One region of the Streptomyces sp. NBC_00223 genome, then DNA from elsewhere that is predicted to be linked to it. Evidence: predicted binding sites of a transcription regulator. Region 1 holds the regulator's gene; the other holds the start of a gene.
The links. Region 1 encodes HspR, which represses chaperone genes until heat shock. Its sites were predicted from a motif close to TTGAGNNNNNNNNNCTCAA; they were not measured.
Positions count from the first base shown of each region.

Region 2: a site for HspR is predicted at 1,917-1,935, ahead of lon (endopeptidase La). Genes of this name have one in related genera too.

Region 1 covers NZ_CP108109.1:4,489,415-4,493,831, forward strand. The annotation lists gene dnaK (molecular chaperone DnaK) at 1-675, shown strand, start outside; gene grpE (nucleotide exchange factor GrpE) at 672-1,337, shown strand; gene dnaJ (molecular chaperone DnaJ) at 1,373-2,575, shown strand; gene OHA30_RS18955 (heat shock protein transcriptional repressor HspR) at 2,580-3,068, shown strand; gene OHA30_RS18960 (pyridoxamine 5'-phosphate oxidase family protein) at 3,584-3,991, opposite strand; gene OHA30_RS18965 (cytochrome P450 family protein) at 4,157-4,417, opposite strand, start outside.
Region 2 covers NZ_CP108109.1:5,728,758-5,733,174, forward strand. The annotation lists gene OHA30_RS24495 (hypothetical protein) at 361-1,854, shown strand; gene lon (endopeptidase La) at 1,958-4,402, shown strand.

The DNA.
Region 1 (4,417 bases):
GCCGAGGACAACCAGCCGTCGGTCCAGATCCAGGTCTACCAGGGCGAGCGCGAGATCGCCGCGTACAACAAGAAGCTCGGCATGTTCGAGCTGACCGGTCTGCCGCCGGCCCCGCGCGGGATGCCCCAGATCGAGGTCACCTTCGACATCGACGCCAACGGCATCATGCACGTGGGCGCGAAGGACCTGGGCACCGGCAAGGAGCAGCGGATGACCGTCACGGGTGGCTCCTCGCTGCCCAAGGACGAGGTCGACCGCATGCGCCAGGAGGCCGAGCAGTACGCGGACGAGGACCACAGGCGCCGCGAGTCCGCCGAGACCCGCAACCAGGGCGAGCAGCTCGTCTACCAGACCGAGAAGTTCATCGCGGACAACAAGGACAAGCTTCCCGACGACGTCAGGTCCGAGGTCGAGACCGCGATCGCCGACCTGAAGGAGAAGCTCAAGAACGAGTCCACCGACGGCGACAACACCGCGGCGATCCGCGAGGCCACCGAGAAGGTCGCGGCCACCAGCCAGAAGCTCGGCCAGGCGCTGTACGCCAACACGCAGGCCGAGGGCGCGGGCGCGGCCGGACCGGGCGCGGGTGCCCAGGCCGGTGAGCAGTCCGCCGCCGACGACGATGTCGTGGACGCCGAGATCGTCGACGACGAGAAGAAGGACGGTGCCGCGTGACGGAGGAGCCGAAGGGCTTCGAGGAGCCCGACGTCCCTTCCGAGGCCGCCGACAAGCCGGAGTCCGCCAAGGACACCGGGTCCGCCGACGAGGCGGGCCCGGCGGGCCCCGGCGGGGACGACAAGGAGCTGATCGCCCTGCGGGCGCAGCTGGACCAGGCGCGCACGGCTGTCGGCGAGCGCACCGCGGACCTCCAGCGTCTTCAGGCCGAGTACCAGAACTACCGCCGCCGAGTGGAGCGGGACCGGGTCGCCGTCAAGGAGATCGCGGTCGCCAACCTGCTCACCGAACTGCTTCCGGTGCTGGACGACATCGGCCGGGCGCGGGAACACGGCGAGCTGGTGGGCGGGTTCAAGTCGGTCGCGGAATCGCTGGAGACCGTCGCGGCGAAGCTGGGCCTGCAGCAGTTCGGCAAGGAGGGCGAGCCCTTCGACCCGCTGGTGCACGAGGCCCTGATGCACAGCTATTCGCCGGATGTCACGCAGACGACATGCGTGCAGATCCTTCAGCCGGGGTACCGCCTCGGTGAGCGCAATCTGCGGCCCGCCAGGGTCGCGGTCGCCGAACCGCAGCCGGGCACCCAGGCCACCAAGGGTGACGAGTCGGCGGATTCGGCGGATCAGGCGGACGACGAGGAGACCGGTGGCCCGGACGAGGGCTGACGGTGGGGAAGTGACGGAGAGGAGGGACGTCGAGGATGAGCGTCAGTAGGGACCTGCTCGAAAAGGACCTGTACAAGGTCCTCGGCGTCCCCAAGGACGCCACTGACGCGGAGATCAAGAAGGCGTACCGGAAGCTCGCCCGCGAGTTCCACCCGGACGCCAACAAGGGCGACGCGAAGGCCGAGGAGCGCTTCAAGGAGATCTCCGAGGCCAATGACGTCCTCTCCGACACCAAGCGGCGCAAGGAGTACGACGAGGGCCGCGCGCTGTTCGGCAACGGCGGATTCCGCCCGGGGCCGGGCGCGGGCGGCGGCACCGGCGGCTTCAACTTCGACCTGGGCGACCTCTTCGGCGGCGCCCAGGGCCCCGGCGGCACGACCACCACGGGCGGCCAGGGCGGCGGCTTCGGCGGCGGTCTCGGCGACGTCTTCGGCGGGCTGTTCAACCGCGGCGGCGGGGGCACCCGGGTGCAGCCGCGCCGCGGTCAGGACATCGAGTCCGAGGTGACGCTCAGCTTCACCGAGGCGGTGGACGGGGCCACGGTCCCGCTGCGGATGTCCAGCCAGGCACCCTGCAAGGCGTGCTCGGGCACCGGCGACCGCAACGGCACCCCGCGGGTCTGCCCGACCTGTGTCGGCACCGGGCAGGTCTCGCGCGGCGGCGGTGGCGGCTTCTCCCTCACCGACCCGTGCGTGGACTGTAAGGGCCGCGGTCTGATCGCGGAGAACCCGTGCGAGATCTGCCACGGCAGCGGCCGGGCGAAGAGCTCGCGCACGATGCAGGTCCGTATCCCCGCCGGGGTCACCGACGGGCAGCGGATCAGGCTGCGCGGTAAGGGCGCTCCCGGTGAGCGCGGCGGGCCGGCCGGTGATCTGTACGTCGTCGTGCACGTCGGACGGCATCCGGTCTTCGGCCGCAAGGACGCGAATCTCACCGTGACGGTGCCGGTCTCCTACGCCGAGGCGGCGCTCGGCGGCGAGATCAAGGTGCCGACCCTCGGCGGTCCTTCGGTCACGCTGAAGCTGCCCGCGGGCACGCCCAACGGCCGTACGCTGCGCGCCCGCGGCAAGGGCGCGGTGCGCAAGGACGGCTCCCGGGGCGATCTGCTGGTCACCGTCGAGGTGACGGTGCCGGCGAAGACCGAGGGCAAGGCGCTCGACGCGCTGGAGGCGTACCGGGAAGCGACCGCGGAGTTCGACCCGCGGGCGGAGCTGTTCAAGGCCGCAAAGGGAGCGTGAACGGATGAGCATCGACGGCCGTGTCGGGGGTGGCGGCCCCCGCGGACCCCGCGGTCCCGGCGGGCGCAACCCGTACCAGCTGACCGAGGAGTCCCCGGTCTACGTCATCTCGGTGGCGGCGGAGCTGTCCGGGCTGCACCCGCAGACACTGCGTCAGTACGACCGCCTCGGACTGGTCTCCCCGGACCGCACGGCCGGCCGGGGCCGGCGTTACTCGGCCCGTGACATCCAGCAGTTGCGCGAGGTCCAGCGCCTCTCGCAGGACGAGGGCATCAACCTGGCGGGTATCAAGCGGATCATCGAACTGGAGAACCAGGTCGCCGCGCTCCAGGCCCGGGTCGCCGAGTTGTCCGCCGCCGTCGAGGGCGCCGCCGCTGTCATCCAGCAGCGCGAGGCGGCCGTCCACGCGTCCTATCGTCGCGATCTGGTTCCGTACCAGGACGTCCAGCACACCAGTGCTCTCGTCGTCTGGCGGCCGAAGCGCGACGGCTGACGTCGGCGCCTTCTGCCGCGACCGCTCGCTCACACGCGAAGACCGCCACCCGATCGGGTGGCGGTCTTTTCGCGTCCATGGGTGCGATCGGTGGCCTGCCGGCGGGGACAGGGCCGGTGCTCCCGGGACGGGTGACCCCCGGTATCCGGTCGGCCCCACCCCATGGGGCAACGCCCCAAAGGGGCGCGAGGAACTGCGCGCGCAACCACACACCGGCCGGTGGCCCGGATACGACCGCAAGGGGCTGGGCCGGCGGCCACGTGCCCGCACACCGTGGCCGGCCGCGCAGTTCCTCCCCCAGGCTTCGCCCGGGGGTACCCCCAGCACTCCTAACGGGGCCGCCCCCACCAGCCGGCACCCAAGAACACCCGGCGAGGCCGGCACCGGACCGGTCGGCGTGACACCACGGATCGCGGCCGGGGCGCGGGTCGCGCGGCCCCCGGCCCGGCCGGACGGCCCGCCGCCGCCCGGCCGGGAGGGCCGCCGTCGGTCACGGCCCGTAAAAGCGGCCCCGCTCAGGCGTTGCCCATGGCCCGGGTGAGCGCGATCTCGATGACGATGCGGTCCGGGTTCGGCTGCGGGGTGCGGTCGTAGCGCTCGGCGTAGCGGCGTACGGCGTCGGCGATGCGCTCGGGGTCCTCCGAGACGGTGGCGAGCCCTTCGAGCGTGGCCCACTTGCCGCGTTCGACCTGGCAGACGGCGACCGGAGCGCCGGCCGGGCCCGCCGCCCGTACGTGCGCGGCTTTCGCGCTGCCGGTGTTGGTGATGACCCGGGCGAGTCCGGCCTCCGGGTCGTAGGTGACGCCCACCGGGACGACGTGCGGGGTGCCGTCGGGGCGGTGCGTGGTCAGGGTGCACAGGTGGTACTCACGCCAGAACGCGAGATAGCCGGGCTCGGGGGAGCGGGGGTCACGGGGTGCCATGGGGACGACGGTAGCCCAGCCCCCACCGGGCCCGGCAGCCCGGCCCCAGCCCCCACCGGGCCCGGCAGCCCGGCCGCTGTCGGCCACCCGCCCCCGCCGCCGGCCCCACCCGTCGAACCCGGTGACCCCGGCAAACCCGTCGAACCCGGTGACCCCGGCGACCCCTCACCCCAGCCGCACCGGCAGCGCCGCGACACTGTTCCCGATGAACCCGGGCAGCGGCGGCAGCTCGTCGTCCGGCACGGCGAGCGTGAGCCCCGGATGGGCCGCGTACAGCGAGCGCAGCGCGATCACCGCTTCGAGCCTGGCCAGCGGCGCGCCCAGGCAGTAGTGGGCGCCGTGCCCGAAGGACAGATGCCGGGTCGCGGGCCGGGTGATGTCGAAGCGGTCGGCGTCGGGGCCGTACTCGCGCGGGTCGCGGCCCGC
Region 2 (4,417 bases), 1.2 Mb from region 1:
GGCCGGCCGGGCGTACGGCGTTGGGCGATCCGGCCGCGGGTGTGGGCACACGCAGGTGACACGAGAGTCGGGGTCCGGGTGAAGCGCTGTACGAACTGTGGGCAAGAGGTGGACGGCACGCCGTCCTGCACGAAGTGCGGCACCCCGCAGGCCCCCGTGCCCGCGCCGCCGCCGGTGCCCTCGGCGCCTCCGGCCCGGGCCGCCGAGGGGGACGCGCCTGCCGCGCCGCCCCCGCCTCCGTCGGCCGCGCCGACCATAGGGGCTCCGGGGGCGCCCGGGTTCGCGGCGCCGCTCGTACCTGCCGGGCCGCCGGCCGCCACGGGTGTGCGGCCCCGGCGGCGGAAGGGACTGGCGATCGGGGTGGGCGTCGCGGTGGTGGTGGCCGCGGGGGTGGTCGCCGCGGTCGTGGCGACGTCCGGCTCGGGCGGCGGGACGGGGGACGTGCCCAAGGCCGGGGGACGCGGGGCCGGGGGGTCGGCGTCCGCCCCGGCCAAGGCTGCGGCCCCGCCCCCGAACGTGGGGGACGTCGTCGTGGGGAGCGACGACAAGTCCGTGACGATCACCCACCCGGACGGTACGACGGCCACGGTCCGGTTGTCCGCGTGGCCCGGGGCCATGTACACGGTCCCCGCGGGCGCGCGGGGCGCCGGCACCGTCTACGTGCTGCCCGGCTTCGCCCAGCCCGGGATCGAGCCCGCGGACGAGCACAAGGTCAGCCGGATCACCCCCGCGGGGGAGCTGGCCGACATCCCGATGCCGGGCGCCGTGACCACCGCGGCCGTCGCGCCCGCCGATGCCCCCGGCGCCGGCACGCTCTACGCGGGGGTGCGGCCCGGCCCCGGCGAGCCCGGGTGGATCGAGGCGGTCGGACCGGACGGGACGGTACGGAAGTACGACGCCGGCGTGGAGCCCTGCTCGGTGGTCGTCGCCCCGGCGGGCGCGCCGAACGCGGGCACGGTGTACGTCACCAACTGCGGCACGCCGACGGTCGACCACCCGGAGACGAGGACCGGCGGCTCCTTCACCGTCATCACCCCGCAGGGGACCGTACGGCAGCTCCCGGCGGCCGGGCAGTCCGTCGGCGCGCTGGTGGTCGCCCCTGCGGGCACACCGAACGCCGGGACCGTGTACGCGCTCCTCACCGGCGAGGAAACCGCCGACCGGGTGATGACCGTACTGCGCCCGGACGGCACGACGGCGACCGTGCCGCTTCCTGCCGCACCCCTGCTGGCGCTCGTCGCCCCGGCGGGCACCCCGGACGCCGGCACGGTGTACGTCTCGGGCACGCCCTCCGCCGGGTCCGCACCGCCTGTCGTCGCCTATGGCCCCACGGGGAAGATCCGCACCCTGGTGGCCGGTTACGTCAAGGCGGTCGCGCCCGCGGGCACCCCGGCCGCCGGGACGCTGTATGTCGAGCAGAACGTGGACGCCACGCACGACAAGCTGGTCGCGGTGGCCCCCTCGGGGGCGACCCAAACGCTGATCGCGCAGGTGGACGGCGTCGACACCCTTGAGGTCGAGGTGGCCCCCGCGGGCACCCCGGGCGCGGGCACGCTCTATGTCGTCGCCTATGCGGCGAACGGGATGCGGGTGCACGTGATCCCGCCGTCGGGCGGGGGCAGCGTGGTCGATCTGCCCGACGGCAAGACGGGCATCACGGTCGCGCCGGCGGGCGGCCCGAACGCGGGCTGGGCGTACGTGGTGAACGTGAACGGCGACACAGGCGCCGAGCGGGGTTCCCTCACGGTGATCACCCCGGCGGGCGGGATCACCACGACCGGCCCCGGCGTGGCGCCCGACGACGTACTGATCGTCCCGGCCGCCGGCGTGGGGGTGTCCGACCAGGTCCTTTGAGGGGCGCGAGGTGATCGCTCAGGGCGAACACGGCGCCGGGAACACCGGGGACCCTTCGTGCATTGAGTGGGGTGTACTCAACTTGCTTGCCTAGGGAGAGATCATGGCGATTGAGCCCCAGACTTCCCATCTCACTCTGCCCGTGCTGCCGCTCGACGACGAAGTGGTGCTGCCCGGCATGGTCGTCCCGCTCGACCTGACCGACGCCGAGGCCAGGGGCGCGGTGGAAGCCGCGCAGGCCGCGCACCCGGGCACGGGGACCGGCAAGCCGCAGGTGCTGCTGGTGCCCAGGGTGGACGGGAACTACGCCGCGGTGGGCACGCTCGGCACCGTCGAGCAGGTCGGCCGGCTGTCGGACGGCGACCCCGGAGCCGTCATCCGGGGCCGTTCCCGGGTGCGGATCGGCGCGGGCACCACCGGCCCCGGCGCGGCGCTGTGGGTCGAGGGCACCGTGGTGGAGGAGCCCACCCCGGCCGAGTCGCCGGGCACGGTCGCGGAGCTGATGAAGGAGTACAAGGCACTGGCCACGGCCTGGCTGCGCAAGCGCGGCGCCTGGCAGGTGGTGGACCGGGTCCAGCAGATCGACGACCTGAGTCAGCTCGCCGACAACTCCGGCTATTCCCCCTTCCTGACCACCGAGCAGCGGATCGAGCTGCTGGAGACCGCCGACCCGGTGGCCCGGCTGAAGCTGTCCATCCAGCGGCTGCGCGACCACCTCGCCGAGCAGGACGTGGCGGACACCATCCGCAAGGACGTCCAGGAGGGCATGGAGAAGCAGCAGCGGGAGTTCCTGCTGCGCCAGCAGCTCGAAGCCGTGCGCAAGGAGCTGGCGGAGCTGAACGGCGACCCGGAGGACGAAGCCGGTGACTACCGGGCCCGGGTGGAGGCCGCCGACCTGCCGGAGAAGGTCAGGGAGGCCGCCCTGAAGGAGGTCGAGAAGCTGGAGCGCTCCTCGGACGCCTCCCCGGAGGGCAGCTGGATCCGCACCTGGCTGGACACCGTGCTCGAACTGCCGTGGAACACCACGACCGAGGACACCTACGACGTGGCGGGCGCGCGGGCGGTGCTGGACGCCGACCACGCGGGCCTGGACGACGTGAAGGAGCGCATCACCGAGTACCTGGCCGTGCGCAAGCGCCGGGCCGATCGCGGCCTGGGCGTCGTCGGCGGCCGCCGCGGTGGCGCCGTACTCGCCCTCGTCGGCCCGCCCGGCGTCGGCAAGACCTCGCTCGGCGAGTCCGTGGCGCGCGCGATGGGCCGCAAGTTCGTCCGCGTGGCGCTCGGCGGTGTCCGGGACGAGGCGGAGATCCGCGGCCACCGCAGGACGTACGTGGGCGCGCTGCCCGGCCGGATCGTGCGGGCGATCAAGGAGGCCGGGTCCATGAACCCGGTGGTGCTGCTCGACGAGGTCGACAAGGTCGGCTCGGACTACCGGGGCGACCCGGCCGCCGCGCTGCTCGAAGTCCTCGACCCGGCGCAGAACCACACCTTCCGCGACCACTATCTGGAAGTCGAGCTCGATCTGTCCGACGTGGTGTTCCTGGCCACCGCCAACGTGCTGGAGGCCATCCCCGAGCCGTTGCTCGACCGGATGGAGCTGGTCACGCTGGACGGCTACACCCAGGACGAGAAGGTCGTCATCGCCCGTGACCACCTGCTGCCGCGCCAGCTGGAGCGCGCGGGGCTGAACACGGACGAGGTGGGCCTGGAGGAGGACGCGCTGCGCAAGCTGTCCGGGGAGTACACCCGGGAGGCGGGCGTGCGGACCCTGGAGCGGACCATCGCCAGGATCCTGCGGAAGATCGCGGCCCGGCACGAGCTGGGCGACCAGGAGCTGCCGTTCACCGTCGGCGCGGGCGATCTGCGCGCGCTGATCGGCCGGCCGCACCACGTACCGGAGTCCGCGCAGGACCCGGAGGAGCGGCGTACGGCGGTGCCGGGCGTGGCCACCGGGCTCGCGGTCACCGGCGCGGGCGGTGACGTCCTCTATATCGAGGCGTCGCTGGCCGATCCGGAGACCGGGGGCTCGGGGCTCCAGCTCACCGGTCAGCTGGGTGACGTGATGAAGGAGTCGGCGCAGATCGCGCTGTCCTTCCTGCGGTCGCACGGCGCCGAGCTGGAGCTGCCGGTCGGCGATCTCAACGAGCGCGGGGTGCACATCCACGTCCCCGCGGGCGCGGTGCCCAAGGACGGCCCGAGCGCCGGTGTGACGATGACGACCGCGCTGGCCTCGCTGCTGTCCGGCCGCCGGGTGCGCACCGATGTGGCGATGACCGGCGAGGTGTCGCTGACCGGGCGGGTGCTGCCCATCGGCGGCGTCAAGCAGAAGCTGCTGGCCGCGCACCAGGCCGGGATCACCACGATCGTGATCCCGAAGCGGAACGAACCGGATCTGGACGACGTCCCGGCCGAGATCCTGGACGCGCTGGACGTGCACCCGGTCGGCGACGTCCGCCAGGTGCTGGCGCTGGCGCTGGAACCGGCGTCCGCAGACGCCGCGGACGCGACGGACGCCTCGGACGCGGAGCGGGTGCCGCTGGCGGCGTGAGACCGGCAGCCGCAG